One region of the Sphingobium sp. B8D3A genome, then DNA from elsewhere that is predicted to be linked to it. Evidence: predicted binding sites of a transcription regulator. Region 1 holds the regulator's gene; each other region holds the start of a gene.

Region 1 (7,418 bases):
GGCAACGCCGCAAGGCGCGGATGAAGGAGCGCATCCGGGAAATCGCCGGAGAGCTGCTCGCCACCGCCGCCCAGCGCGCCTTGCGTGCCGCCCCTGCTTATGAGGTGGAGAGCGCCGGCTACCCCGCCTTTGTCGACCGCTTCCCCTATGAGGAAACCGAGGATCAGGACCGCGCGATCAGCGATGTGCTGGACGATCTGGCCGCCGGCAAGCCGATGGACCGGCTGGTTTGCGGCGATGTCGGCTTCGGCAAGACGGAGGTCGCGCTGCGCGCCGCGTTCGTCGCCGCAATGGCCGGGGCGCAGGTTGCGCTGATCTGCCCGACCACCCTGCTCGCGCGCCAGCATCACCTCAATTTCGAGGAGCGGTTCCGCGGCTTCCCGCTCAAGGTCGGGCGCCTCTCGCGCCTTGTCGGCACCACCGAGACCAAAGCGACCAAGGATGGCCTGGCCGACGGCACCATCGACATCGTGATCGGCACGCACGCGCTGCTGACCAAGGGGCTCGAGTTCAAGCGGCTCGGGCTGGTGATCGTGGATGAAGAGCAGCGCTTTGGCGTGGTCCACAAGGAGCGCCTCAAGCAGCTCAAGGCAGACGTCCATGTCCTCACCCTCACCGCGACGCCGATCCCGCGCACGCTACAAATGGCGATGAGCGGCCTGCGCGAGCTGTCCGTCATCCAGACGCCGCCCGTGGATCGCCTCGCCGTGCGCACCTATGTCATGCCCTGGGATGACGTGGTGCTGCGCGAGGCGCTGCTGCGCGAGCATTATCGCGGCGGCCAGACCTATTTCGTCGTGCCGCGTATCTCGGACATGCCGGACATGGAGGATTTCCTCCGAGAAAAGGTGCCCGAAGTGCGCGCCATTTCCGCCCATGGCCAGATGTCGGCCAGCGAGGTCGAGGAGCGCATGTCCGCCTTCTACGAGCGCAAATATGATGTGCTGCTCTCAACGACCATCGTCGAATCCGGTCTCGATATCCCGAGCGCCAACACCATCATCATCCATCGCGCCGATCGCTTCGGCCTCGCGCAGCTCTACCAGCTGCGCGGCCGCGTGGGCCGATCCAAGACGCGCGCCTATGCCTATATGACGACTCCCGCCGATCGGCTGACGACGGAGACGGCCGAAAAGCGGCTCAAAGTCCTGTCCGATCTCGATACGCTGGGCGCCGGCTTCCAGCTTGCGAGCCATGATCTCGACATTCGCGGTGCGGGCAATCTCGTCGGTGACGAGCAGAGCGGCCACATCAAGGAGGTTGGCTTCGAGCTTTACCAGTCGATGCTGGAAGAGGCGATCATGGAAGCCAAGGCCGGCGGTGCCGCGCTCGCCCCGGCACCGGACAAGTCCTCGCCGCAGATCAATGTCGAGGCGCCGATCATGATCCCGGAGGATTATGTGCCGGATCTCGACCTGCGCATGGGCCTCTATCGCCGCATCAACGAGCTGGAGGACAAGGGCGCCATCGAGGCCTTCGCCGCCGAGCTGATCGACCGCTTCGGCCCGCTACCGGACCCTACCCAGAATCTGTTGACCCTAATCGACGTGAAGCTCAATTGCCGCAAGGCCGGCATCGCCAAGATCGACATCGGCCCGCGCGGCGCGCTGGTGAGCTTCCAGAACGACCAGTGCCGCAATCTTCCCGGCCTGATCGGCTACGTCCAGAAACTCGGCGCCATCGCCAAGCTGCGGCCCGACAGCAAGCTGGTCATCCAGCGCGCCTGGGGCGACCCGAAGGCACGGTTGAATGGGGCGCTGAAGCTGAGCCAGGGGCTGGCGAAGAGTATTGGTTGAGGGGTGGATTACCGCGACGGCGCGCGATGTGGAGCATGTGTTGGGGCGGCGCTGAAGGGACGAAGCAGAGAATCCGGATTGTGAGCTTTCCTCGACACTGAGGAGCCATCATGGCTGCTGTCGATAAAAGCTCCCCGCCTGCGAACAAGCTATGGAAATCGGCCTTCTTACCTTTACCGCTCGTGCTGAGTAGGGTCTGAGGAACGTCGCAGGCGCGTATCGAAGAGCCGTATCGAAGCATCCCAGTGCACGGGCCGGTCCTTCGATACGCCGCTTCGACAAGCTCAGCAGCTACTCAGGACGAACGGAGGGAATTCCGACAATCGCTTCGCGCCTGATCAGTCCGTGTTCAACACCAACGTCGGACCACAGCCGTAGCCGCTTTGAAGCGGTGACGAAGGATCGGTGAACGACATGTTCTAGCGTGGGAAGCGGCCGCTCAAGCCGGAACGCGTTTGTCGAAGAATGAACAAGGCTCAGGGATTTTGATAAGTGGGCTGAAATCAACCTTCCAAAGATCAAGTTCGTACAGATCCCCGTCTTGGTCCAGAATCAACCCAACCCTAACTTGCATCCCATCTTCGTCGTAAAAGCCGCAAGAGCCAGCCTCGCCTCCATATGTGCGTTCGAGCTTTTGCGATACAAATGACAGGCTTCCCATCCCGCCATCATCCATCTCCTCAACGAGAAGCTCAGGCGGCAGGGCGTTACTGCACTCGTTCACCTCCCAAAGGTAGGCAACCAACGCCCGCTCTTCAGGCTTAAGAGGGCGACGTGCAGAGTGCATTTAACGTCAAATAAGGGATTCAATATTGACTGCAATGACATGGTATCTGGACAGGCAGGTTTTAAGATTGCCGATGATAGCTGACGTTCTTGCCACCAACCCACTTCACGGCCGCCCCTGGAAGCGTCCCGCCCGAACCGTCCTATTCAATCCATAGCCCATGCGCCCGGTGCCAGTCTTCCAGCCCCTCGTCTGGATAGCCGTCGAAGCACTGGTCGTTCCGCCCGATCTGCGGTTCGACCCAATTCGCCTTTGATCCGAGCATCATGTGCACGAGCGACGGCGCCTTGGGCAAATCGCTGTCGATCGCGGAAGCGAAAGGGTGGAGCAGGTCAGGATACTCCGGGCTGAACACCCAGAGCGCGCTCGCGCAGGACGGGCAGAAGTGCCGCTCGCCGGTGCTGACCTGGCAGCTGCCTTCACCATCGTCCAGCGTAGCGTGATAGATGGCGGTCTCGCCTTGCACCTTGAGCGTGCGCTTGTCGGCGTGGAGATTGATGGCATAGCCGCCACCGCCGGCGGTCTTGCGGCAGATCGAGCAATAACAGCGCAGGAATGGCACCGGCGCGTGGCTGTCGACGGAAAAGCGCACGGCGCCGCATCGACAGGAACCTTCGAGCTTGAGGGGCATGGCACGGTCCTCTTGTGGTGATCGTCTCTCGAGCTGAACCGCTCTTATCTCCGCCGGTTCCCTCAGCGCCCATTGCGCGCTTCCCCTTGCGGCCACTTAATCCTTGATCTGCGCGCGCATCCTCCGCATGGCGAGCGCGCCCGGTGCCCGGCCCATGTCCGGTGGCCGCGTGCCCTGGCAGGAGATGTCCGCCCGTGATCGTTCGCAACCGCCTTGGCTTGCTCGAAGTGCTGTTCGCCTATCGCGGCACGATCATGCCGCATATCCAGCATCGGCTGGCGGGCATCGCCGTGGCCAGCGTGGCGGCCATTCTCGCGGCGCGCGCCTGGCCCGGGCTGTTCGCGCAGATCAGCGGCATTCCATTCGCGCTGATCGGCCTGTCGCTCTCCATCTTCATGAGCTTCCGCAACAGCGCCTGTTATGATCGCTGGTGGGAGGGTCGCAAGCAATGGGGCGCGCTGATCATCGCGAGCCGCTCCTTCGCGCGACTCACCTCCTCGCTGCCTGAGGAGGAACGCACCCCGCTGCTCCGCGGCATCTGCGGCTTCACCAACGGTCTTGCTTCCCGCCTGCGCCAGCATGACGAGGCGGCCGCGATCGGCAGGTGGGTAAAGGATGGGCCTTGGCGCACCTCCCCGAACCCTACCGACACCGTGCTCTACGAGATGGGCGCGCACTGCCTGCACCTGTCCGCAGACGGGCGGATCAACCCGATCCATCATTCGCTCATCGAGGGGCAGCTCAAGGCGCTCAGCGATGTGCAGGCGGCCTGCGAGCGGATCGCCAGCACGCCGGTACCGTTCACCTATTCGCTCATTCTCCACCGCACGACCTACGTCTTCTGCCTGTTGCTGCCTTTCGCCCTGGCTGGTTCGCTGGGCTGGTGGGCCCTCATTCCGGTGCTGGTGGCGAGCTACACCTTCTTCGGGCTGGACGCCTTGGGCGATCAGCTGGAAGACCCGTTCGGCTATGATCCCAACGATTTGCCGCTCGATGCTATGACGCGGACGGTGGAACGCGAAATGCTCGCCCGCCTCGGCGCGACTGATCTCCCCGCGCCCATCGCGCCCGATCAGCACATCCTGACCTGATCGCTCGCTAGCGCAAGGCTGGAGCGCCAGCCCACCGAAACGCGAGATATTCGGCCGATCCGTGTTGACGTGGCTCGATTCGTTTCCTAAACGTTCTCCGTCCGTTCCATATTGGGGAACCACTCATGTTGACCGCCAAGCAACAGCAACTGCTCAGCTACATCAAGCAGCATCTCGATCAGGGTGGCGTCTCGCCCAGTTTCGAGGAGATGAAGGAGGCGCTGGACCTCAAGTCGAAGTCCGGCATCCACCGGCTGATCAGCGCGCTGGAAGAGCGCGGCTTCATCCGTAGGCTGCCCAATCGTGCGCGGGCGCTCGAAATCCTCAAATTGCCGGACGGTATGCCCGTGGCGGAGCGGACGGAAGAGCCGGCGGCGGCCACCAACGTGACCCCGCTGCGCAAGGTGCCCACTGCGCCGGCGCGGACGATCCCCATCGCCGCCAATGACGTGATCGAAATTCCGCTGCATGGGCGTATCGCTGCTGGTCTTCCCATCGAGGCAATGGAGAGCGATACCATGCTGCCCGTCCCGGCCGCATTGCTGGGCGCCGGCGATCATTACGCTCTGGAAGTCTCCGGTGACTCGATGATCGAAGCAGGGATTTTCGACGGTGACTTCGCGCTGATCCAACGGACCGAGACGGCGCGCGATGGCCAGATCGTCGTTGCCCTCATCGACGAGAATGAAGCGACGCTCAAATATTTCCATCATGACGGCCGCAAGGTGAGGCTCGACCCCGCCAATCGCGATCATGAGCCGCAAACCTATGAGGCGCGGCAGGTGCGCATTCAGGGTCGGCTCGCAGGGCTATTGCGGCGCTATAACTGAGACGGGCGGTTTGGGACGCTGGCTCTAGCGCGAGCCGGTGCCCGCTATCCAGGGATGGCGACTGCGCGGGTCGTGGCCCGGCACGATCTCCCGGCTGTCCAGCAGGACCAGTGCGCCCCCCATGGCACTCAGTGCGGGCCGATCCAGCTTTGCCCAGCGCGGCACACATCCGGGCGGCAGGCGTCGGTCGGCAATCACAAGATCAGCCTGTGCGCAGGCGGCCACCAACTCGGGATAGGGAACGAGCAAGCGCGAGCGACTGATCAGCAGGTGAACCGGCGGCTGGCCGGTACGGCCCGGCAATGTCATCGCGCACATGTCCCGCGTGCATCGCGTGTCCGGCGCCTGCGCGAGGGACGCAAACTCGCCGTCATAAGCGCTCGCCTCGGCCAGAGTCGTGCGAACATAGTCCCCGCTTCGGTCCCGCAGCAGTGCCATCCGCCCGTCGCCCAGGCGCACCGCCACATGATGGCCGTCGGCGGTGACGAGCACATCAGCGGACGGTGCCAGAAATGTCAGAAGAAAACCCAAAGCCACCAGAGGCAAGCCCCACCAGCGCAGCGCCGTGTGCCAGAGCATCAGCCACAAGAGGCCGATCATGGCGAGCGCAAAGGCCAGTCCGCTGGAGACGGGCAGCGACAGCGTCGCAAAGGGCTGACTGGCGACACTATGCGCAATCCACAGCAGGAATTTGAGCGCCACGCCGACGACCCACCAGACCGGAGCCCCCAGCCCGACGGCATCGAGTACCAGCGCGAACACCTCGGCGGGCATCACCACGAAACTTGTGAGCGGAATGGCGATCATATTGGCCGCAGCGCCCAGCAGGCCGGAGCGATGAAAATGAGCGAAGGCAATCGGCGTCAGCACCAGCTCCACCAGCAAACCTGTCGCCAGCAAGGCGCCGAGGCTGCGGGTCCAGCGCTTTATCCGCCCCTCGTCGCGTCGCTCGAACAGCCGCCGTGCGGGGGGATATTCGTAAAGCGCCACGATTGCGGTCACGGCAACGAAGCTCATCTGGAAGCTAGGGCCGATGACAGCCTGGGGCCAGAAGATCATCACGATCAGCGCGCCGGTCGCGATCAAGCGCAGCCCGATTGCTTCGCGGCCCAGAGCCATGCCCGCGATCACCAGCAGAGCGGCAATGCAGGAGCGGATCGTCGGCACCTGCGCCCCGGTGAACACAGTGTATCCGATGCCCGCCGCGCCGCCCACGCAGGCGGCGATCATCAGCACCGGCCAGCGCAGCGCAAGGGTCGGCGACAGCGCAAGCAGACTGACCATGATGAGAATCACGCCGCCGATCAGCGCGGAGACGTGCAAGCCACTGATCGAGAGCAGATGGGCAAGCCCGCTGCGCCGCATCGCGTCCGCATCCGCCTCGCTGATCCAGTTCTGATTGCCCGTGGCGAGCGTGATCGCAATCGTCCCTTCCGGCCCCGGCAACCGCGCGGCGATGTGGTGGGCGAGTGACGCGCGCGCATCCCCGCCAGCGGTTGCCGCATCGAGGCGCTGCACTTTGCCGAGTGCCCGCCCGGTAGCGCCGAGGCCGGAAAAATAGGCCGCCCGCGCAAAATCATAAGCGCCCGGCAGGGCAGCCGGTGCAGGCGGCATTAGCCGCGCTCGGACGGCAATGCGGTCCCCTGCGGCAATCTCCTCTGCCATCTGATCGGGCGCCGCGTTGATGCGGACCCGCGCCGGCAGGTCAGGGCGGGACAGCGGCGCGACCTCCAGCCGCACCAGTCCCCGGGCAGCCAAGGGCGTTGCCGAGAGGACTCGAGCCTCCATCTCCACCACCGCGGCGCGCGAAAGTGGCGGCTGCGCCACGAGCAGCGCTTTGGCCCAGATCAGCAGACAGCCCGCCGCCAACAGCACCGCCCCGATGGCCAGCGCAGCAGGCAATCGCCCTCCGCGCCCCACGGCGCCAAAGGCAGCGGCGGCGCCCAGCCAGAAGGCGATCCACGCCATCCACTGCGGTGGCGCAGGCAAGGTGAACCAGGCGATGATCCCGGCGCCCAGCAGGATCGGCACCCACAGCGGTAGCTGCGCCCGCTCGGCCTCCAGCACCGATTCCGTCCGCGCGTGAAGCCGTCCCAACCAGACACTGCTGCGGCGCAACAACGGTATTTGTCGAGCCGGAAAAGGCGTGCTAGGGGCATTCTCGTTCACTAGGAAACCCACCCGCGACATAAGGGAAAAGCAGGCATAGCGTGGCAGAAGGACGGAAACAAACAGGCACGGTCGTCACCCGCTTTGCCCCCTCGCCTACGGGATATCTCCACA
Region 2 (7,418 bases), 610 kb from region 1:
TGGCGCTACAAGAATCTGGACCAGCAGGCCTGCCGCATGGGCGATTGGAAGTATCTGAAGATTCTCCAGAACAGCTTCCTGTTCAACGTCGCCGACGATCCGATGGAGCGCGCGAACCTCAAGGACCGGATGCCGGAGAAAATGGCGCAGGTGAAGGCGGCCTATGACGCATGGGACAGCCAGATGCTGCCGCTCGACCCGGATTCATCGACCCATGGCTTCACCGGCAAGGACCTGGCCGATCACTTCGGCGCCAAGATGGAGAACAGCGTCAAGCCGCGCTGACGGGCGTGGCGGGATAGGCAGGCTCGGGTGTCCTGCGGCGCCGCCCGCTCAGGGTGCCCAGCCCTGCCCGGCCTCATAAGGCAGGCGCGTGAAGATCAGCTCGACCTCGCGCACCTTGCCGCCCCGCATGCCCAGCATCTCGCCGCTGAGCAGCGACATCGGCCCCCTCGGCTTGGCGGGGCAGGTGCGACCATAGCCCGGAATGTCGTTGCACTCGGTCCGCCCATAAAAGCGCAGGGAAAACACGCCGAACAGCACCTGCTGTTCCTCATCCACCACCAGAGTGCGACGCGGATCGACCTTATCGAGCGTATCGAACAGATGCGCCTCCACCTGCGCCTGACAGCTCATGCTGCCGAAATGCGGCAGCGGTTTGCCGGGGATGGGCGTAACGGGATAGGCCAGTTGCGGGTTGCCGCTCATCGGCATCCGGTTTTCGATCCGCTGGCAATCCGGCGCGAAATGATCGCCCTTGTTGCGCAGCATATTATCGAAGTTCCGGTCGGCCAGTGCGATCATTTCGGCGCGGGACAGGCGCTCGCGCTTGGGCACGATGGTGCGCAGGCCTGCTCTGACCTCGGTCGGCATGGAGGGATGCTGCGGCGCGAATGACCGGCCGATCACCGTCTCGGCTTCCGCGATCCGCCCGGCGACGATCTTGAGGCGCGTGGCATAGCCGACGGTCTTGCCGGCCTCCTTCACTTCTCCCAGCACCGCGACTTGGCCTGCGGCCACATCGGCGGCGCGCGCCTGGTAGCTGCTATAGCCATCCGTCGTCTGCCAGAGCCCCTCGCCCGGCGCCACCGGCACGCCATTCTCGGTGGCGCGAAAGTCCGGTGCGAGGTCGAGACCGGCTGGCGTCCCCTGCTCGACGGCGGCGAGATAGCGGTCCACATGCGCATAGAGGCAGGCGCGGTCGCACGCAGGCGCGACCTCCCGTGCCAGCGTCGGCAAGCCGGGGGAGAGCAGCAGCGCGAGGGCGGCGGCACGCCATGCAAAGCGGATCATCGCTCAGTTCTCCCCGCCGGACCCGGCATCGCGCAGATCGCCCTGCCAGCCGCTGTCGGCCTCATAAGCGGCGAATTTGAAGATCGCCTCGACCTCGTGAATCTTGCCGCCGCGCACGCCGAGGATTTCCGCGTTGAGCAATGAGACCGGCTGGCGGGGCTTGTCATGGCAGATCGTGCCATAGCCGGGGATCTCGTTGCACCGGCCGTTCTTGTACCAGCGCATGACATAGACGCCGAAGACGAGCTGCTTCTCCTCATCGAGCAGGAGGAAGCGGCGGGGCTCGACCGCGTCAAGCTGGTCGAAGAGGTGCAGGCTGATCTGCTGGCCGCAGCCCATGCTGCCGAAATGCGGCTTGGGCACGCCGGGGATCGTGCCGATGGGATAGTTGAGTTCCGCATTGCTGCTCATCGCCATGCGATTCTCGATGCGCTGGCAATCCTCCGCATAAAGGGAGCCGTCGGCCGCGAGCAGTGCGTCGAAATTGGCATTGGCCGTTTGGATCATCTGCTGGCGGGTCAGCCGCTCGGCGGGCGGAACGATATTGCGGAACGACGCGCGCGGCGCCGGCACGATCGATGATCCCGGCACCCGCCCGCGCCCGAGAATCGTCTCCACCTCGGTGATCTTGCGATCCGCCACCTTGAGGCGCAGCGCGATGGTGACCTTGCCCTCCCCTTCCAGCACCTCGCCGATATAGCCGACGGTGCCGCTCACCGGATCGGCGAGGTCGATGCGATAGGTGCCGAGGCCGGTCGCCGTCTGCCACAGGCCCGCGCCGAGACGGACCTCCTGCGCATCCTCCGTCGCGCGATATTGCGCTGCCATCGGCGCCCGAGCGGGCGCACGCGCGACCATGGCGGCCAGATACTGGTCCATGATCTCGGTGAGGCAGGTGCGGTCACAGGCCGCCGGTGCGGCAGGTCCGGCAGCCATTGCCGGGGCGGCGAGCAGGAGCGCGGCCATCGCGGCCAGCCCCCGGATGGGACGCGCGATCATGGCTGCACGGGACGCGGGCGGGGCCGGATGCGGGTGATCTTGCCGCATGGAATCTCGTAGAGCAGCACGCCGCGCAACCGCCAGTCATCGCCCGCCTTCAAGGGCCGCGAGCCAAAGTCGGGCCAGTCGCTGGTGGCCTGAAAATGCGCTTCCAGATCGACCGTCGCGCCCTGCGGTTGCACCTCGATGGCGTGCGGGGTGACATGCTCCTGCAGCCCACGGGCATCGACGTCGCGATAGAAGGCGATGATCGCCTCGCGCCCCTTGAGATCGGGCCATTTGCCACCTTTCACCAAGACGACATCGGCATCGTAATAGCTGGTGAAGCAGGCATAATCGCGCGCATTGAAACAGAGGAAATAGCGCTCGAAATCGGCCTTGGTCATGCCCGGCGACGGGCAATTCTCGGCCGCCACAGCCGTTTGGGCGAGCGATCCGAACAGAGCAAGTATGAGCGCTTTGCCGACGGCTGAGCTGAACCGCATCCCCTGTAATCTCCCCCTCATGACGTGCAGCTTCCGCATGGGCAGCGGATAAATCGTGATACGTCGTTGTAGTTTATTCCGTCCTGCAGGGCTGCCTTGTCAAGCGAAATGCCCGGCGAGGGAACCGCCCTTGTGACCCTCTGTCAGAGGCGTGACGGACCAATGATCGTTCGACTCCAGTGGCTTGGGCCGCGATCGGACAAGCTGTCGGAACGATCCCTTGACCCTGCTCAGAATAGGAACATAATAGGAACATATGAGACTCGCCCCTGCCCTTTTGTGCGATCACGCGATGCCGGATGCCCCCTCCCGAAAGGCGTTCGGCATCGCCGCGATCGATACGCTGCTGGGCGGCGGGCTGGCGCGCGGGCGGGTGCATGAAGTCTATGCGGCAGAGGTGGACGATGTCGCGGCAGCGGCGGGTTTCGTCGTCTCGCTGGCGACGGGTCTGAGCGAGGCCGAGGGCAAGGTGCTGTGGCTCCGCGAGCGACAGGCGAGCCGAAAAGGCGGCGTGGCGCAGGGCCATGGCTGGGCCGAACTGGGCGGCGCCCCCGGCCTGGGGCTGATCGGCACCGTCAGGGACGGCATGGACCTGCTGCGCGCGGCCGTGGATGCCTTGCGCTGCTCTGGCCTGAGCGCAGTCGTGGTGGAAGGCTGGGGGCCGATGCCCGCGCTGGACCTGACCGCCAGCCGCCGCCTGACTCTGGCGGCAGAGAAATCCGGCGTGACATTGCTGGTGCTGCGCCCGGACGCGCCGCCCGTGCCCAGCGCGGCACAGACCCGCTGGCAGGTGGCCGCCGCACCTTCGCTCGCGCTGCCAGGCAATGCGCCCGGACTGCCGACCTTCGATGTGACCTTGCTGCGCCAGCGTTCCGGCCCTTGCGGCCTTTCCTGGCGGCTGGAGTGGGACCGTGACCGACGCTTGTTCCGTGAAGCGGCGCTATCTGGCGCTGTGGTTTCCGCTCCTGCCCACAGAAAGGCTGCGGATTCAGCAGGGGATCGACAGCGCGGGGACCGGCGGGCAGCCTGACGGGCCGCTGGTTCTCGTCGCCAAGATCAAGGGCGCATTGCGGCTGTGCGCCGTCGATGCGCAGGCCCACGCGCTCGGCATCTTGCCGGGCCAGACGCTGGCCGATGCCCGCGCGCTGCAGCCCGACCTCATCGTGGCCGACATGGACGAAGAGGCCGACCGTCACTGGCTGCAGCGGCTGGCCCGGCATTGCATCGCCTGGTCACCGCATGTCACCCTCGCCCCGCCCGATGGGATAACGCTGGATATTGCGGGAAGCGACCATCTGTTCGGCGGCGAGGCAGGCCTGGCCGCGCAGGCCGAGGATGCCTTCGCCGCGATTGGCATGAGCGTGCGCATGGCCACAGCCTCTACCGCGCAGGGCGCGCAGGCGCTGGCCCGTCATGCCCGCCTGCCCGTCACCAGCGAGCGGGAGGCGCTGCGGGCGCTGCCCGTGCTGGCGCTGGGGCTGGACGAAGAGGCGACGCTCGCCTTGCGCCGCGCCGGGCTGAAGACCATCGGCGATCTGGCGTCGCGGGCCGCCGCCAGCATCGCCGCGCGATTCGGGGCGGACGCGGTGACTGCCTTGCGCCGCCTGCTGGGCGAGGAACAGGCGCCGATCGATCCGCTCGCACAGCCCGAGCCACTCCATTTCGAGCGCCGTTTTGCCGAGCCGGTTGCCTTGCAGGCCAGCATCGCCGGCTGTTTTCTCGACCTGCTGCGCGAGGCGGCCCGGACACTCGATGAGCGCGGACTGGGGGGCCGGCGCTTTGTCCTGACATTGTTCCGCAGCGATGGCGCGCGCCATCGGCTGGCGATCGAGACCGGTCTGCCCACGCGCGATCCGGCGCCGGTGTTGCGCCTGTTCGACGAACGCATCGGGACGCTGGCCGATCCGCTCGACCCCGGCTTTGGCTATGACCGCATCACCTTGTTCCTACCCGTCACCGAGCCACTCGGCACCAGCCAGCCGGCTCTGGATGGCAGCGAGCAGGATGCCGGCGCGCTGGCCGATCTGATCGACCGGTTGAGCACCCGCCTGGGGCCGGCCAGCCTGTGTCGCCTTGAGCCGCAGGACAGCCATATTCCCGAACAGGCGCAGCTTGCCTTGCCGGCGATCCACGCCCGTGCGCCCCTTCCATGGCCCACGCCGCCGGTGGGCGAGCCGCCCTTGCGGCCGCTGTTCCTGTTCGATCCGCCGCAGCCGGTGGAGGTGATCGCGCAAGTGCCGGACGGCCCGCCGCACCGCTTCCGCTGGAAACGCAGGCTGCACGAGGTGCGGCTCTATGAAGGCCCCGAGCGGATCGCCTCCGAATGGTGGCGGCGCAAGGGCGGTGAAGCCCCTGGCAAGGCCGGGCTGACGCGGGACTATTACCGGATCGAGGACGTGCGCGGGCGACGCTACTGGATCTTCCGCCATGGGCTTTATGATGAAAAGCCCGATCCGAACTGGTATCTCCACGGGCTGTTCGCATGAGCGACCCGCCCCCTTTCGCAGAGCTGGTCGCGGCCACCAATTACAGCTTCCTGCGCGGCGCTTCGCATCCCGCGCATATGGTGGCGCAGGCGCATCATCTGAGCATGGCCGGGCTGGGCATTGCGGATCGCAACACGGTGGCCGGCGTGGTGCGCGCGCATGTGGCCTGGCGGGAGGTCGGCGGGCCTGCCACCGGTTTCCGCCTCGCCGTCGGCGCGCGGCTGGTCTTTGCGGATGGGACGCCGGATATCGTCGCCTATCCCGCCACCCGCCATGGCTGGGGTCGGCTGACGCGGCTGTTGACGCTGGGCAACCGCCGCGCGGAAAAGGGTGATTGCACGCTCAATCTGCCGGATCTGCTCGATCATGCCGACGACCTGCTGCTGATCGCCACCGGACGCGACCGGAACCTGTTGGAGCGGCTGACGGAGGCGCGTCCCGGCGCGGTGTGGCTGGCGGCGACCATGCAGCGCAGCGGCGCGGATGCGCGGCGGCTGGCGCAAGCCCAGGCGCTGGGTGCGGCTTGCGGCGTACCTCTGCTCGCCACGTGCGATGCGCTCTACGATCATCCCGATGCGCGACCGCTGCACGATATCCTGACCTGCATTCGCGAAGGCACGACCATCGCTGCGGCGGGCCGCCGCCTGCTGGCCAACGCCGAACGCCATCTCAAGCCGCCTGCCGAAATGGCCCGCCTGTTCCGCACCTGTCCGCAAGCCGTGACGGCCAGCACGGACATCCTCTCGCGCATCGCCTTCACGCTCGATGACCTGCGCTATGAATATCCGCACGAACCGGTGCCCGAAGGCTGGCAGCCGCAAGCCTGGCTGGAACATCTGGTGCAGGAGGGTGGCCGCGAATATTTCCCCGATGGCCTGCCCGAAAAATACCAAGCGGTGCTGGACGAGGAATATGCGCTGATCCGCAAGCGGAACTACGCTTATTACTTCCTCACCGTGCACGATATCGTGCGCCACGCCCGCAGCCTCGAGCAGCCGATCCTGTGCCAGGGCCGGGGCAGCGCGGCCAATTCGCTGGTCTGCTATTTCCTCGGCATCACCCCGATTGATCCGGTGCGGGAGAAGCTGCTGTTCTCGCGCTTCCTCTCGGAAGAGCGCCATGAACCGCCCGATATCGACGTGGATTTCGAGCATGAGCGCCGCGAGGAAATCATGCAGTATATCTATGCCCGCTATGGCCGCGAGCGGGCCGGCATTGCCGCCACGGTAATCCATTACCGTCCGCGCAGCGCGATCCGCGAAGTGGGCAAGGCGCTGGGCCTGACCGAGGACGTGACCGCGCGGATCGCCTCGACCATCTGGGGCTCGCCCGGCGGTAGTCGGGTACCCTCCCCGCGGATCGAGGAGGCAGGATTTGATCCTGACAATCCCGAAGTCGGCCGGCTGCGCACGCTGGTTGAGCGCCTGCTCGAATATCCCCGCCATCTCTCTCAGCATGTCGGCGGATTCGTGCTGACCGAGAGCCGGCTCGACGAACTGGTGCCCATTCACAATGGCGCCATGCCCGATCGCACCTTCATCGAATGGGACAAGGACGATATCGACGCGCTGGGCCTGATGAAGGTGGATGTGCTGGCACTCGGGATGCTGACCTGCATCCGCAAGAGCTTCGACCTGCTGCGCACGCACGGTCTGGCGGACCTGAAGCTGGCCACGGTGCCGCGCGAGGACAAGGCGACCTACGCCATGCTCCAGCGCGGCGACAGCATCGGCACCTTTCAGGTCGAAAGTCGCGCGCAGATCGCCATGCTGCCAAGGATGAGGCCGAAGGAGCTGTACGATCTGGTCATTCAGGTGGCGATCGTCCGTCCCGGGCCGATCCAGGGCGGCATGGTCCATCCCTATTTGCGTCGTCGCAACAAGGAGGAGGCCGTGGTCTTCCCCAGCCCTGCCCCGCCGAACGATCCCAACGAGCTGCGCGAGGTATTGGGCAAGACATTGGGCGTGCCGCTGTTCCAGGAACAGGCCATGAAGCTGGCCATCGTCGCGGCCAAGTTCACGCCGCCGCAGGCCGATGGGTTGCGGCGCGCCATGGCCACCTTCCGCCATCACGGAACGGTGCATAATTACCAGAGCCTGCTGGTCGAAGGCATGGTGGCGCGCGGCTATGAGCGGGACTTTGCCGAACGCTGCTA
Region 3 (7,418 bases), 2.1 Mb from region 1:
ACGCGCCTCATGGCGCCTTTCGCTGCGACATCGTCTGCCATGTGATGGCAGGGCTGATCCTCAAGGGCGCGGGCGAGGCCCATGACGCCCATGTCTGCTTCGATCAGGCCGCAGAACGCATCGAAAAGCAGCTGCGCCGCTACATGCGGCGGCTGAAGGATCGCCACAGCCAGGCGCTCGCCGCCGAAGCCCAACGCGATGCGCCCGGCATCGACGATGCCAATTATGTGGTCTTCCAGTCCAGCGAAGCGGAAGAGGAAGTGGATGTCGACGCACCGGTGGTGATCGCGGAGATGCGCGTGGATATTCCGCGCGCCAGCGTCTCGGACGCCGTGATGATGCTCGATCTGCGCAACACCAATGCGCTCATGTTCCTCAACAGCAGCACGGCCACCTTCAACATGGTCTATCGTCGCACCGACGGGACCATCGGCTGGGTGGAGCCGCCCCGCGCCTGAATGCGATCGAGGGCTGCGCGCGATGCGCAGCCCTCCCTCCTCTGACCCCGTGCCCGGCAACCGGTTGACCCGAATGGCCTTTGCGCCTATCAGCCGGCCAAGTTTTCTCCAGGCGGCCATGATGGGTGGACTTCACCCCGGCGCAGAAATCCCCAGGTCGGCCGCAGGACACGGGTTGAACATGGATAATTTCAGCGACTTGCTCGCGGCGAACGCTGTTTCGTCCGCGGTGGCCCTTCCTAACAAGAAACAGCTTTTCCTGAAGCTGGGTCAGTTGGCGGCCGATGCCTATGGGCTCGATGCCGCCGAGGTTGTCGAGCGCATCACCGAGCGGGAACGCCTTGGCTCGACGGGCTTTGGTGGCGGAATCGCGATTCCCCACGCCAAGCTGGAAGGCCTTGAGAGCGTCCATGGCGCGGTGGTCCTGCTGGCCGAGCCGATCCCCTTCGATGCGATCGATGATGTGCCGGTAGATGTTGTGTTCATGCTGCTCTCCCCGCAGGATAGCGGCGCCGAGCATCTCAAGACCCTGGCCCGCGTCTCGCGCCTGCTGCGCAACGAGCGCCATCTTGCGCGCATTCGGGGCGTTGGCTCGGACGCCGCGCTCTATGCCCTGCTCGCCGGCGGCGAGTCGCGTGACGCAGCCTGACGGGACGCCGCCATCCGGCGAGGCCGCGCATTTCCGGGCGCTCGAACGGCTCTATGCCTCGGCGCCCATCAACGGATTATTCCCCTCGAGGCTGGATATCTCGGCCCCCGGCGAGGCGCGCATCGTCATCGACGTGACGCCGGACTATTTCCATGCCGCAGGCGCCACCCATGGCACGCTGTATTTCAAGATGCTGGACGATGCGGCTTTTTATGCCGCCAACAGCCTCGTCACGGATCGCTTCCTCCTCACCACCGCATTCAACCTGCTGTTCACCCGCCCGCTCAAGGCTGGGCCGATCGTAGCGGAAGGGAAATGGCTGAGCGGCAAGCGGCGCGTTTTTGTCGCCGAGGCACGCCTTGTCGATGCCGAGGGCGAGGAAGTCGGTCGCGGTACCGGCACGTTCATGCGCTCCACCATTCCGCTGGTCGGCCTGCCGGGTTATGTGCGCCCGGAAGCAGGAGACCGGTGACCGCGCGCCTGACGAGCCAGATCCTCATCGGGGTTCTGTTGCGCCGTGTCCAGGCGCAGGGGGGGCATGGCACCGTGCTTCACAAAGGGGAGCCGTTGAGCGGAACCATCGTCGTGCAGGCGGTGGATCGCGGCCGGACAATCGGGCTTTTTGAGCGTGTTACGTCCCTTGACGGGACTCTTTCGCTCACCCCCTGCGGGCCTCGGGATTTAACCCAAGACTCTGAAATATCACAATATATAGATAGAAGAACCCGGGTGGACCCCGATATCTGGTTCGTGGAACTGGATGTCGCAGACGGGGAACGGCTCGCCGCCGAGATACTGTGCACGAGTTGACAGTTCCCGGCTGAGCGGCCAAAGGCCCCACCAACTCGCGCAGGTTGCGTGTGGCCGTCATGGGGACAGGTCATCGCAAACACGCAGACGGGGGGCGGACCGGAGCGCTGAGCGTCGCACGATAGATGCGACCTGCATTCCGATCTCCGACCCACCGCACAGTACTGAGAATGAATGCCCAATCGTGTCGTGGTCGCCATCGTGGCGACCGTTGGACTTCTCTCGTCCACAATCGCTCTGGCTGCTGCTCCTGAGGGGACAGCCCGCCAAGGTTTCTCGACCATGCTCGAGGTTCCCGCCGTCGTCGCTGCAAGCCTGACGACCCCCGCAACGGTTGAACCCGATGCCGAGACGGCTCCGAACGAAGCCGCTTCTGCCGACTCTGTCGATTCGCTGGCCGAATTGGTCCAGCAGGCCAATGTCGAAGAGATTTCCGACGCTGATGCGAAATGTCTCGCCACCACCATTTATTATGAAGCGCGCAGCGAGAGCCTGACCGGCCAGCTCGCCGTCGCCAATGTCGTGCTCGAGCGGGCGCGGTCCGGGCGTTTCCCCACCAGCCTGTGCGGCGTCGTTACGCAGCCGGGTCAGTTCAGTTTCGTTCGTCAGGGCCAGCTGCCCACGCCGACCCATGCCGGTCAGTGGCGCACCGCGCGCGCCATCGCCCAGATCGCTCTTGATGGAAGCTGGGACAACCCGGTCGAAGGCGCCCTGTTCTTCCATTCCGCGCGCGTGTCGCCGAACTGGAAGCATGATCGCCTCACGCGCATTGGCGGTCACATCTTCTACCGCTGAACCAACCAATCATCACAAGCCGGGCCGGGTCAGCAGAGCGCTGGGCCGGCCCGCCTCGTTTGAGCTCGGCTTGCAGTTGTTCCCATTGTGTTCTAATCCCGCCTCATGGCCTCACATCCTGAACCTGCGCCTGAACCTGTGCCTGAACCTGCGATCGCCTGCGATCCTGCATTGACCGATGGAACGGCGCTGGCCGTCACGCGCGGGGTGCTGCGTCTCTTTGCGCGCCACGATATTTTCGGCATTTCCGAAGTGCCGCTCCCCAATGGTCGCCGGCTGGACATTATGGCCGTGGATGCCCGCGGCCAGATCATTGCCGTGGAAATCAAATGCAGCCGTGCCGACCTGCTCGGGGACGGCAAGTGGCCGGACTATTTCGATTATTGCGATCGCTACTTCTGGGCCGTGCCAGCCGGCTTTGATTTGACGCTGTTCGAGTCCGAGGCGCTGTGGCCAGGGCGCACGGGCCTTATCGTCGCCGACCAATATGATGCCGAAATCCTCCGCCCCGCGCCCAGCGAACCTCTGGCGCCCGCGCGGCGCAAGGTCGAAGTGCAGCGGCTTGCGCGGCGGGCAGCGCGCCGGCTGACCCAGATCACCGATCCGGACGGCCAGTTGCTGTGGAGCAACGACGCCTGAGACTGGGCGCCTGCTTCTTGGACCGGCATTCCGTGCCACCCGCGATGGACTTGGCATGGCCGGCAAATCGGCTAAGGTTGGCGCATAACAGTCTTTGGAGAAGTGCGTGAGCCAGCCCCTTTACCCTGTGCCTGCGAATTGGCGCGAGCGCGCCTATGTGACCGGTGACGATTATTCACGCCTTTATACGCAATCGATTGCAGAGCTGGACAGCTTCTGGCGCAAGGAGGCGGCGCGGCTCAACTGGATCAAGGACTTCACCCAGGTCAAGGACGCCAGCTTCCATGAAGCCGATTTTGGCATCAAATGGTTTGCGGACGGCACGCTCAACATCGCGGCCAATTGCCTCGACCGGCATCTGGCGGAGCGTGGCGATGTCCCGGCGATCCTCTGGGCTGGCGACAATCCCGATGAGAGCCGCACGATCACCTATCGCGAATTGCACGGGGAAGTTTGCCGCTTTGCAAATGTGCTGAAGGCGCAAGGCGTCGGCAAGGGCGACCGGGTCACCATCTACATGCCGATGATCCCGGAAGCGGCGATGGCGATGCTCGCCTGTGCCCGCATCGGCGCCATCCACTCGGTGGTGTTCGGCGGCTTCTCGCCCGACAGTCTGGCGGGGCGCATCACCGATTGCGATTCCACGGTGGTGATCACGGCCGACGAGGGCGTGCGCGGGGGCAAGACGATCCCGCTCAAGACCAATGTGGATGAAGCGCTGGACGACTGCACCTGCGTGGAATCGGTGATTGTGGTGCGCCGGACCGGCAATGCCGTTGCGATGACAGAGGGCCGCGATCATTGGTATGACGTGCTGCGCGACAGCGTCTCGGACGATTGCCCGGCCGAGGAAATCGGCGCCGAGGATCCGCTGTTCATCCTCTACACCTCAGGCTCCACCGGCAAGCCCAAGGGCGTGCTGCACACCAGCGCAGGTTATCTGCTCTGGGCGGCGATGACGCATCATTACGTGTTCGATTACCGCCCCGGCGATATCTATTGGTGCGCCGCCGATATCGGCTGGGTCACCGGCCACAGCTACATCGTCTATGGCCCGCTCGCCAACGGCGCGACGACGGTGATGTTTGAGGGCGTGCCGCATTATCCCGATTTCAGCCGCTTCTGGCAGGTGGTCGATCAGTTTAACGTCAGCACCTTCTATGCCGCGCCGACCGCGATCCGCGCCCTGATGCGCGAGGGCGATGCCTGGGTGGAGAAGACCAGCCGCAAGAGCCTGCGCATTCTCGGTTCGGTCGGCGAGCCGATCAATCCCGAGGCGTGGGACTGGTATCACCGCGTCGTCGGCGACGGGCGCTGCCCGATCATGGACACCTGGTGGCAGACCGAAACGGGGGGCCACATGATCACGCCCCTTCCCGGCGCGATCGACCTCAAGCCCGGCAGTGCCACCAAGCCGTTCTTCGGCGTGGTGCCGCAGATCGTCGATACCGAAGGCAAGGTCCTCGAAGGCCCGTGCGAGGGCAATCTGGTGATTGCCGAGAGCTGGCCGGGCCAGATGCGCACCGTGTGGGGCGATCATGAGCGCTTCTTCCAGACCTATTTCAGCACCTATCCCGGCAAATATTTCACCGGCGATGGCTGCCGGCGCGATGAGGATGGCTATTACTGGATCACCGGCCGGGTCGATGACGTCATCAACGTCTCCGGCCACCGCATGGGCACGGCCGAGATCGAATCGGCACTGGTTGCGCATGCCAAGGTGGCCGAGGCGGCCGTGGTAGGCATGCCGCATGACATCAAGGGACAGGGCATCTACGCCTATGTCACGCTGAATGTCGGCATTGAGGGCGATGACGACCTGCGCAAGGCGCTGGTGCAATGGGTGCGCCACGAGATCGGCCCGATCGCCACGCCCGATGCGATCCAGTTCGCCCCTGCCCTGCCTAAGACCCGCTCGGGCAAGATCATGCGCCGGATTCTTCGCAAGATTGCCGAGGACGCGGTGGATCAGCTTGGCGACACCTCCACGCTGGCAGACCCGGCCGTGGTGGATCATCTCGTCGCCAACCGGCAGCGCCCGGCGCGCTGAGGTACCGAGCGGCGTGGATTAATGGAATATTAGGCAAGATCCTTCACTCCCGGAGTCGACCTGTTCGGTTCCGGGGGACCTGCCTGAATGTCGAATTCCGCCCATTCCGTTGATGTGGCCATCATTGGTGCTGGCCCAGCCGGGCTGACCGCTGCCTATCTGCTGACCAAGGCGGGGCTGCGCGTGACGGTGATCGAGAAGGATTCCGCGCAGGTCGGTGGCATCAGCCGCACGGTCGAGCATGAGGGATTCCGCTTCGATATCGGCGGCCACCGCTTCTTCTCGAAGTCGCAGGAGGTGGTCGATCTGTGGAACGAGATCCTGCCCCATGATTTCATCGAGCGGCCCCGCATGAGCCGCATCTATTATCAGGGCCGCTTCTACAGCTATCCGCTGCGCGCCTTCGAGGCGCTGCGCAATCTCGGCATCATTCGCTCGACCCTTTGCATGCTGAGCTACGCCAAGGCCAAGATCGCGCCGATCAAGCCGGTGCGCAGCTTCGAGGACTGGGTGGTCAACCAGTTCGGTCGCAAGCTCTATTCCATCTTCTTCAAGACCTACACCGAGAAGGTGTGGGGGATGCCGTGCGATACCATGTCCGCCGACTGGGCAGCGCAGCGCATCAAGGGCCTGAGCCTGGGCAAGGCGGTGCTGGATGGCCTCAAGCGCAGCCTTGGCCTCAACAAAAAGCCAAACAACGGCATGGGTGCCAAAACCCTGCTCGAGAATTTCCGCTACCCGCGCCTCGGGCCCGGGATGATGTGGGATGCGGCGCGCGACCGCGTGGTCGAAGGCGGCAATCATGTGCTGATGGGCCATGCCCTCAAGCAGATTCACCGCGATCAGGTGACAGGCCGGTGGCGCGTTACCGCGACGCGGGCGGCCGGCGATACGGTCGCGATCAGTGCTGACCATGTGATCAGCTCCGCGCCGATGCGGGAGCTGGCGAGCCGCATCCATCCGGTGCCCAAGACGCTCGGGCACGCGCTGGCGCTCAACTATCGCGATTTTCTGACGGTCGCGCTGATGATCCGCTCCGAAGACCTGTTTCCAGACAATTGGATCTACATTCACGATCCGCGCGTGAAGGTGGGTCGGGTGCAGAATTTCCGCAGCTGGTCACCCGAAATGGTGCCCGATCCCGATATCGCCTGCGTGGGCCTCGAATATTTCTGCTTCGAAGGCGACGGGCTCTGGTCATCCAGCGATGAGGAGCTGATCGCGCTGGCGACCGAGGAGATGGTACTGATGGGCCTCATCCGCGCGGATCAGGTGGTCGGCGGCGCTGTGGTGCGTCAGGAGAAAGCCTATCCCGTCTATGACGAGGCTTATGCGGCGAATGTCGCGGCTATTCGCGCCGAACTGGAAGACACATATCCCACGCTGCACCTGATCGGGCGCAATGGGATGCATCGCTATAACAATCAGGATCACGCGATGATGACGGCCATGCTGACCGTGCGCAACATCATCGCCGGCAAGCGGGTGTTCGATATCTGGGGCGTCAACGAGGATGCCGAATATCATGAAGCGGGCCATGAGGGCGCCCTGAGCGCGGGAGAGCGTGCGGCGCTGGAGAGCGAGCGGGCCGTGCCGACCGGGCGCCGCATGGTGGCGTGATCGGGTGATGGGCGCGTTCCTGGCCAGGCTGCTCGGCCACACCTATCTGCGTTATGGTCTTGCCAGCCTCGTCGCGCTGGCTGGCGACGTGGGGCTGTTTATGGCTGGCCTGCACCTCGGCATGGCCCCCGCCGCCGCGGCGGCTTTTGGCTATATGGCGGGCATCTTCATGCACTGGCTGATCTCCTCGCGCCTGGTCTTCGCGCAAGGCGTGGCTGCGAGCGGCGCGGATCGCGTTCGTCAGAAGGCACTGTTCGTGGGGTCAGCGCTGATCGGTCTGGCGCTGACGACCGGTATCGTCGCGCTCGGCGCGATGCTCGGGGTGATGCCCCTGCTCGCCAAAGCGCTGGCGGTCGCTGTCAGTTTCCAAGCGACCTATATGCTGCGCAAGGCGATC
Region 4 (7,418 bases), 1.1 Mb from region 1:
TAAAATGGCATAGCGTCCGTCAGGATTCCAGGCTGATGGCCGCCGATGGGCATGGCGCTACCCCTCTCATCGCACCCTAGCAGGTCTGCAGCGCCATGCGCACCGCCGCCAGATCGCGCGCGAACAAAGTCTGTTCCCGCGCTTGCGCCTCGCCGCTCAGGCGTAGCAGATAGCTGGGATGGGCGCTCAGCCAGAGCTGGCTGCCGTCCGCGAGCTGATAGGGTTGGCCGCGCTCCTTGGCGATGCTGGGTGTTCGGCCCAGCAGGGCGCGTCCTGCGCTCGCGCCTAAGGCTAGCACGATCGTTGGCTGAACGATCCGTCTTTCGGCATCGAGCCACCAGCGGCAATGGTCGATCTCCCCGGCGGTCGGGTTCTGGTGGAGACGACGCTTGCCGCGTTGCTCGAATTTGAAATGTTTGACGGCGTTGGTCAGCCGGATCTCGGGACGATCGAACCCAGCCGTCTCAAGATGCCCGTCGAGCAACTGCCCCGCCGGGCCGACAAAAGGCCGGCCCTGCTGCTCTTCGAAATCGCCCGGCTGCTCGCCCACGATCATCAGCCGCGCGTTGCCGGGCCCTTCGCCGGCGACGGCGCGCGTGCCGTTGCAGCCGATCGGGCAGGCCGTGCAGGTCGAGATGCCCTCGGCAATCTCGCCGAGGGACGTCGGGGGCGGGCGCTGGAAGGGATCGGCGCCCTGATCGACCATCTGAGCCTCGCGAGCCTGCGCGCCGGCAATCAGCGCGGGGATCAACGCGGCTTCCGGCAGGTTCTTCCAGTAGCGTCGAGGCATTTCCTTCACCATCATCGCCACCTTGAGGCGCGCCGGATTGAAGATGGAGGCATAATAACGCTGCCAAAGCCCTTCGATCTCGTCTTCGCCGGGGGCATCCCGGGCGTCGGCGCTCGGTCCCTCCGCAAGTTGGGTGCCATCCCAATGCAGGCTGAGATCGGGCGTCAGGATGGACCAGCGCTGGCTTGCAAACCGGTTGAGGAAAAACGGGGCATTGGCGCGCACGATGGCATGATCCGGCTCGAACCAGGCGACGTAGCGATCCGTTCCATCAGGATCATGGGCCAACCGAAACCGCACGAAAGCCCGCATCTTGTGAATGTCGCGGCGTACCTGCCGCTCCAATTGTGTGAGGGCGTGCACATCAGCATCGCTCGTCTTTTCAAGCAGGTGCGGATCGCTTTGCAGACGCCACAGCAGGCGATAGAGCAGCGCCAACCGTGTATTCGAGCTGTGCAGGATCACCTTGCGGGCCAGCTCGATGAAGCGCTTGTTGGCCGTGACCGGGCGGGGTGATGGAGCCGGTTCAGGCGTGTCTTTGGACGCGAACAAATCCCGCCCGCCGTCCGTTGCCGCTGCCCAGCGGATATGCTCCGGAGTGACGCCCTGCGAGACCAGGGCGCGGGCCAGCTCACGCCATGTGTCGAAATCATGGGCGTCCTCCAGCTCGGCATTGAACAGCGCCGGCTGATCTTGGAGCGGGGCCGGCCTCACCCGAACAGTTCCATCTGGCGAGGTGGCGGGGCCAGCCGGGCGCGCAGGTTTGCCGTGTCGATCAAGCCTGTCGGGCGCCAGTCGGCCGTGACGATGAACGGCCGCAACTTCGTCACCGTGCGGGTGAGCCGGGCGAGATCATCCAGCCGCAGGCGATGATGGCGGCGGGCTTGCAGGATGGCAGCCACCGCCCGCGTGCCCAGTCCCGGCACGCGCAACAGCTTCTCGCGCGAGGCCAGATTGATGTCGACCGGAAAATCCTGCCGGTGCCGCAAGGCCCAGGCCAGCTTGGGGTCAATGTCGAGCGCCAGCATCCCGTCATCGTCGGTCGCGGTCTGCACCTCGCTGGTCGAAAATCCGTAGAAGCGGATCAGCCAGTCGGACTGATAGAGCCGATGCTCGCGCATCAGCGGCGGTCGCTTGAGCGGCAGGACGGCGCTGGCATCGGGGATCGGGCTAAAGGCGGAGTAATAGACACGGCGCAGGCGATGGCGGTGGTATAATTCGCTGGCCCGGCCGATGATCTGCGTGTCACTGGCGCCATCCGCGCCCACGATCATCTGGGTGGATTGGCCGGCGGGCGCGAACATCGGCGCATGTTTGAAGCGTTTGCGCGCATCCTCCGCCTCGACCATGGCCGAACCGAGCCGCGCCATCGCGCCTTCGATCTGCCCGCCATTCTTGTCGGGCGCCAGATCGGTCAGGCCGCGTTCGGTCGGCAGTTCGACATTGATCGAGACGCGGTCCGCCCACAGGCCCGCCTGCTCGACCAGTGCGCGGTCAGCCTCGGGAATGGTCTTGAGGTGGATATAACCTTTGAAGCCATGATCCTCCCGCAACGCGCGCGCGACCTCGATCAACTGCTCCATCGTGTGGTCGGCAGACTTGATGATGCCGGAGGAGAGGAACAGGCCCTCGATATAATTGCGCCGGTAGAAGTTGAGCGTCAGCTCGACGACTTCCTGTGCCGTGAACCGCGCACGACGCACATTCGAGCTCTTGCGGTTGACGCAATAATGGCAATCGAAAATGCAATGATTGGTGAGCAGAATCTTCAGCAGCGAGATGCAGCGCCCATCCGGCGCATAGGCATGGCAGATGCCCATGCCTTCGGTCGAGCCGATCCCCTTGCCGTCGCGACTGTTCCGCTTAGCGGTGCCGGAGGATGCGCAGGAGGCATCATATTTGGCGGCGTCCGCAAGGATCGCCAGCCGGTCGGTGATCGTCTCCTGTTTCATTTGTTCTTTATATGTTCCAGGGCGATGCCCGGCAAGCGCCGAGCGGGCCAGCCCGGCTCCGTTCGTCTGAAAATTGCACTGCCATGTGCCTTGCGCTATGCGCTGGGGAAGAGCCCCGGTGTCCGCTGATCCTCGCTGATTCGCGCCGCCGGGGCCTTGATTTTTACAACTGATGAGTAGGCACCCGCACATGTCCCGTCGTCGCCAGATTTATGAGGGCAAGGCGAAGATCCTCTATGAAGGTCCTGAGCCCGGCACGCTGATCCAGTATTTCAAGGATGATGCGACTGCCTTCAATGCGCAGAAGAAGGGGACGATCTCCGGCAAGGGCGTGCTGAACAACCGGATTTCCGAGCATGTCTTCACGCTGCTCGCGAACATCGGCGTGCCCACCCACTTCATCAAGCGGCTGAACATGCGCGAGCAGCTCATCCGTCAGGTGGAGATCGTGCCGATCGAGGTCGTGGTGCGCAATGTTGCCGCCGGCTCCCTGTCCACCCGGCTCGGCATCGAGGAGGGCACGCAGCTCCCCCGCACGCTCATCGAATATTATTACAAGGATGATGCGCTCGGCGATCCGCTGATTACCGAAGAGCATATCGCCTGCTTCGGCTGGGCGAGCCAGGAAGAGATGCACGACATCGCCGACATGGCGATCCGCGTCAACGACTTCATGAGCGGCTTGTTCGCCGGCATCGGCATCCGTCTGGTCGACTTCAAGCTGGAGTTCGGCCGCATCTGGGATGGCGATTTCTCGCGCATCATTCTGGCCGACGAGATCAGCCCCGATGGCTGCCGCTTGTGGGATATGGCCACTAACGAGAAGCTGGATAAGGACCGCTTCCGCCGCGATCTGGGCGGCGAGGTCGAGGCCTATCAGGAGGTCGCGCGCCGCCTTGGCCTGCTGCCCGAGGGCCTTGAGAACGACGTTCTCGATCTGGAGAGCCACCGCAAGAAGCGCGGCAAGTAAGAGGATTGGGCCGGGCGCTTATCAGCGGCGCCCGGCACCCGCGCCTTTACATCGGCGCGCCGGGAAGAACCCAGGCATTGAGGCCCATCCACAGGGCCATGGCGACCATGAACAGGTCTTCGGTCAGCGAGACGAAGCCGAGTGGCACATTGGTTCCGCCGCCGACGCAGGCACATTTGAGGCTGCGTTTCTCCACATAGACGGCCTTGTAGATCGAGACCGCGCCGATGCCGCCGATGAACGCGGCGACCGGTACCGAGAGCCAGGGCAGGGCCCCCGCGAGCATCAGCACGCCGGCGGCCAATTGGGCGAACGGATAGATTGAGGCATAGGGCACCCATTTGCGGGCCAGCAGATCATAGCCCAGGAACATGGTCGCGAACCGATCCACATCCTGCAGCTTGAGCATGGCCAGCAGGATCATCGTCACGGAGATGAAGCGCTCGAGGGTGAGCAGGCTGAGCAGCGGCGCGGCCGTCAACAGATCGATCGTCAGCGCGATCAACGCCGCGACAGCGAACACGACCAGAACAGGCGTATAGCTCGTCGCGTTCGGATCCTTGACGCTGAGGCCCAGGAAGCGGCGCAAGTCATCATGGCCACCGATCCGCTGACCGTCGATGAACACCTGCGGCGTGGTGGTCACATAATGCTCGGCCTTGAACGCTTCCTGCTGGGCGCGGGTTTCGATCCAGCGATCCTCGACATCATAGCCTTTGCTGCGCAGCAGGTGCAGCGCCTTGAGGCCATAAGGGCAGATGTGGCCGGGCATCACCATCCGATGGAGAACGGCCTTACGGCTGCTCGTGGCGCGGGGTTCAGGCATTGACGCTCATCCTTGCTGAGAAGTCCATGCACCCCATATAGGGTCTGTACCACGGTACGGAGTCAAGCATGGCGGCGATGAGCATTTCGGGTCTGGCGAAAGCCGGCGGTGTGGGGGTCGAGACGATCCGCTTCTATCAGCGCAAGGACTTGCTCCCCACGCCCGAGAAGCAGGCCAGCAACGACCTGTCTGGGGGCATAAGGCGCGATGGAGAGGAGGATGTCCGGCGGCTGCGCTTCATTCGGGCGGCGCAGCAGGCCGGCTTTACGCTGGAAGAAATCCGCACGCTTTTGTCGCTCGATGCGGGGCAGGATCGTGCCCGCGCGCGCGCCTTGGCGGAAGAGCGGCTGGTCCAGCTCGATGAGAAGATCGCGCAACTCGAAGCGGCCCGCGCCTCGCTGCGCCAGTTGGCGCGGACCTGTGCCCGTTCCGAAGAAGGGCCGTGCCCGATCTTGCAATCCTTCGGCGTGTAAGAGCTTATCCGGCGGGGAGGCGCAGGCGCACCATCAGGCCGCCCAGATCCTCGCTCTCGTCCAGCGTGACCGAGCCACCGTAGATTTCCGCGACATCGCGGACGATGGCGAGGCCAAGGCCGGTACCGGGCTTGCCGCTATCCAGCCGCACGCCGCGATCGAAGATGCGTTCGCGCGCGGCCTCGGGAATGCCCATGCCGTCGTCCTCCACGAGAATGTCGACCCAGGGCGTACTTTGCACCACGGTGACGAACACGCTGCCACCGCCATATTTGGCGGCATTCTCGACCAGATTGCCAAGCAGCTCGTCCAAATCCTGCCGCTCGACGCGGACGACGGCCGTTTGCGCGCCGTCGCGGTCAATGCGGACGTCCGGGTAGAGGCGCTCCACCGCGCGCTCCACCGCTTCGAGGCTCGGCCACACCAATGTGCGGCTCTGCGCCGCGCCGCGCCGGCCGAGGGCACGGGCACGGGCGAGATGGTGATCGATCTGGCGGCGCATCGTCCCGGTTTCCCGCACCACCGTGGTGGCGAGGTCGGGCGACTGGGCCGTCGCGGCGTTCATCACGACCGTCAGCGGCGTCTTGAGCGCGTGGGCGAGATTGCCGGCGTGGCGGCGGGCTTCCTCCGCCTGCTGCTCGTTATGGGCGAGCAGCGCGTTCAATTCCTCGACCAGCGGCTGGACCTCCCGCGGGAGCGGCACGGTTACGCGGCTTTTCTCGCCATCCCTCATGCGCGCGATTTCGCGGCGGATATGGCGCAGCGGCCGCAGGCCGAAGAACACCTGCAAGCCGGCCAATATGATCAGCCCGACGCCAAGAATGACGAAGCTGTTGAACAGCGTGGCCCGCAGCGCGTGGATCTGCGCGTCCAGGCCCTCGCGGGCCTGCGCGACAATGAAAATCCACCGCGTATTGCTGCCCGGCAGGATTACGGTGCGAGCCATCAGGCGCAGTGGCTCGTCGGGGAACTGGTTGCTGTCCATCCCCTCGCCGGGATTGGTGGTCATACCCGGCGTGACGCGGATCGCGCGATCCCACAGCGAACGCGAGCGCCAATCTTCATGGCCCTGACCGCTGATCTGGTAATAGAGCCCGCTTGCCGGCTCCAGAAACCGCTGGTCGGCCAGCGGGCGGTTGAACAGTACTTCGCCTTCCGGGCCGATCTCCGCCGAGGAGATCATGGCGGTCAGCACATAGGACAAGCCGTCATCGAAGGTGCGCGTGACGGTGCTCACCAGCACCCGGTCGAGCGCCAGCGCGCCGCCGAGCAACAGCAGGCCGATCCAGATGGCCGAGATGCCGAGAATGCGGCGACTGAGCGATCCGGTACTGCGGCTGGAGGCTGGCGGGGGCGCCGTCTCCGCATCGTGCGGCGCCGGTTCAGCCAGCGGGGTCCTCCAGGCTGTAGCCCAGACCGCGAATGGTGGAGATCACATCGGCACCCAGCTTCTTGCGGATGCGCGTGACGAACACTTCGATGGTGTTGGAATCCCGGTCGAAATCCTGATCGTAGATATGCTCGATCAGTTCGGTGCGGCTCACCACCTTGCCCTTGTGGTGCATCAGATAGGAGAGCAGCTTATATTCCTGCGCGGTCAGCTTCACCGGCTCGCCGTTCAGCGTGACCTTGCCCGAGCGGGTATCCAGCCGCACGCTGCCGGCGATGAGCTCGGACGAGGCATTGCCGGACGAGCGGCGAATGAGCGCGCGCAGGCGGGCGATCAGTTCCTCGCTCTGGAACGGCTTGGCGAGATAGTCGTCCGCACCGGCATCGAGCCCCGCAACCTTGTCGGACCAGCTGTCCCGCGCTGTCAGCACGAGCACCGGCACCGCCGAGCCTTCCTTGCGCCAGCGGTCGAGCACAGTCAGGCCGTCGATTTCCGGCAGGCCCAGGTCGAGGATGATCGCGTCGTAGCTCTCCGTCGACCCCAGGAAATGACCGTCCTCGCCATCGGTCGCCAGGTCGACGGCATAGCCGACGCCTTCGAGCGTGGACTTGAGCTGTTTGCCCAAGGTCGGCTCATCTTCGACGATCAGCAGACGCATGGCTTTTCCTTTCCGAATGAGGGAGCGTGCGCAGGCGATCCGGCCGGATCAGCGCGTCCGTCCGATGATATTGCCGGTCTTGCCGTCCACATCAACCCAGATGACCTTGCCATCCTGCTGGAGGAACTGCATCCGGTACACGCCTTCGCGAACGGATGGAGCGACGCCGACATATTGGGCGTCGCTGATCTCGCGCTCGACACGACGCTTGATGATCGAAAACGGCATCACCTCACCATCGAGCATGGCGCGCCGCGCCGCCCGCTGGTCATCGCCCCGCGCAAAGCTCTGCGCCGAAACCGGGAGGCTGGTGGCCGCCAGTGCCATCAGCCCGCCGAGCAGAAGAGAGGATGAAAGAT

Evidence for each region. The regulator LexA, encoded in region 1, represses DNA repair genes until DNA is damaged. The targets are predictions, from matches to a motif close to GTTCCNCNCTTGTTCT.
Region 2: a site for LexA is predicted at 3,016-3,031, ahead of M2342_RS13740 (ImuA family protein). Genes of this name have one in related genera too.
Region 3: a site for LexA is predicted at 2,791-2,806, ahead of M2342_RS01260 (MmcB family DNA repair protein). Genes of this name have one in related genera too.
Region 4: a site for LexA is predicted at 2,745-2,760, ahead of M2342_RS05805 (putative DNA modification/repair radical SAM protein). Genes of this name have one in related genera too.

The regions. Positions count from the first base shown of each region.
Region 1 covers NZ_JAOQOS010000001.1:2,354,602-2,362,019, forward strand. The annotation lists gene mfd (transcription-repair coupling factor) at 1-1,796, shown strand, start outside; gene M2342_RS10965 (DUF6984 family protein) at 2,236-2,583, opposite strand; gene M2342_RS10970 (GFA family protein) at 2,726-3,214, opposite strand; gene M2342_RS10975 (bestrophin family protein) at 3,409-4,305, shown strand; gene lexA (transcriptional repressor LexA) at 4,431-5,135, shown strand; gene M2342_RS10985 (ComEC/Rec2 family competence protein) at 5,160-7,232, opposite strand; gene gltX (glutamate--tRNA ligase) at 7,346-7,418, shown strand, end outside.
Region 2 covers NZ_JAOQOS010000001.1:2,966,997-2,974,414, forward strand. The annotation lists gene M2342_RS13720 (sulfatase-like hydrolase/transferase) at 1-285, shown strand, start outside; gene M2342_RS13725 (hypothetical protein) at 334-1,293, opposite strand; gene M2342_RS13730 (hypothetical protein) at 1,297-2,292, opposite strand; gene M2342_RS13735 (nuclear transport factor 2 family protein) at 2,289-2,777, opposite strand; gene M2342_RS13740 (ImuA family protein) at 3,034-3,807, shown strand; gene M2342_RS13745 (Y-family DNA polymerase) at 3,689-5,263, shown strand; gene M2342_RS13750 (error-prone DNA polymerase) at 5,260-7,418, shown strand, end outside.
Region 3 covers NZ_JAOQOS010000001.1:244,710-252,127, forward strand. The annotation lists gene hpf (ribosome hibernation-promoting factor, HPF/YfiA family) at 1-458, shown strand, start outside; gene M2342_RS01240 (PTS sugar transporter subunit IIA) at 640-1,107, shown strand; gene M2342_RS01245 (PaaI family thioesterase) at 1,067-1,579, shown strand; gene M2342_RS01250 (DUF1491 family protein) at 1,576-1,917, shown strand; gene M2342_RS01255 (cell wall hydrolase) at 2,092-2,712, shown strand; gene M2342_RS01260 (MmcB family DNA repair protein) at 2,818-3,351, shown strand; gene acs (acetate--CoA ligase) at 3,458-5,401, shown strand; gene M2342_RS01270 (NAD(P)/FAD-dependent oxidoreductase) at 5,489-7,021, shown strand; gene M2342_RS01275 (GtrA family protein) at 7,029-7,418, shown strand, end outside.
Region 4 covers NZ_JAOQOS010000001.1:1,262,351-1,269,768, forward strand. The annotation lists gene M2342_RS05800 (UdgX family uracil-DNA binding protein) at 77-1,504, opposite strand; gene M2342_RS05805 (putative DNA modification/repair radical SAM protein) at 1,501-2,742, opposite strand; gene purC (phosphoribosylaminoimidazolesuccinocarboxamide synthase) at 2,933-3,712, shown strand; gene M2342_RS05815 (glutaredoxin) at 3,759-4,538, opposite strand; gene M2342_RS05820 (MerR family DNA-binding protein) at 4,607-5,011, shown strand; gene M2342_RS05825 (sensor histidine kinase) at 5,016-6,320, opposite strand; gene M2342_RS05830 (response regulator transcription factor) at 6,394-7,059, opposite strand; gene M2342_RS05835 (hypothetical protein) at 7,108-7,418, opposite strand, start outside.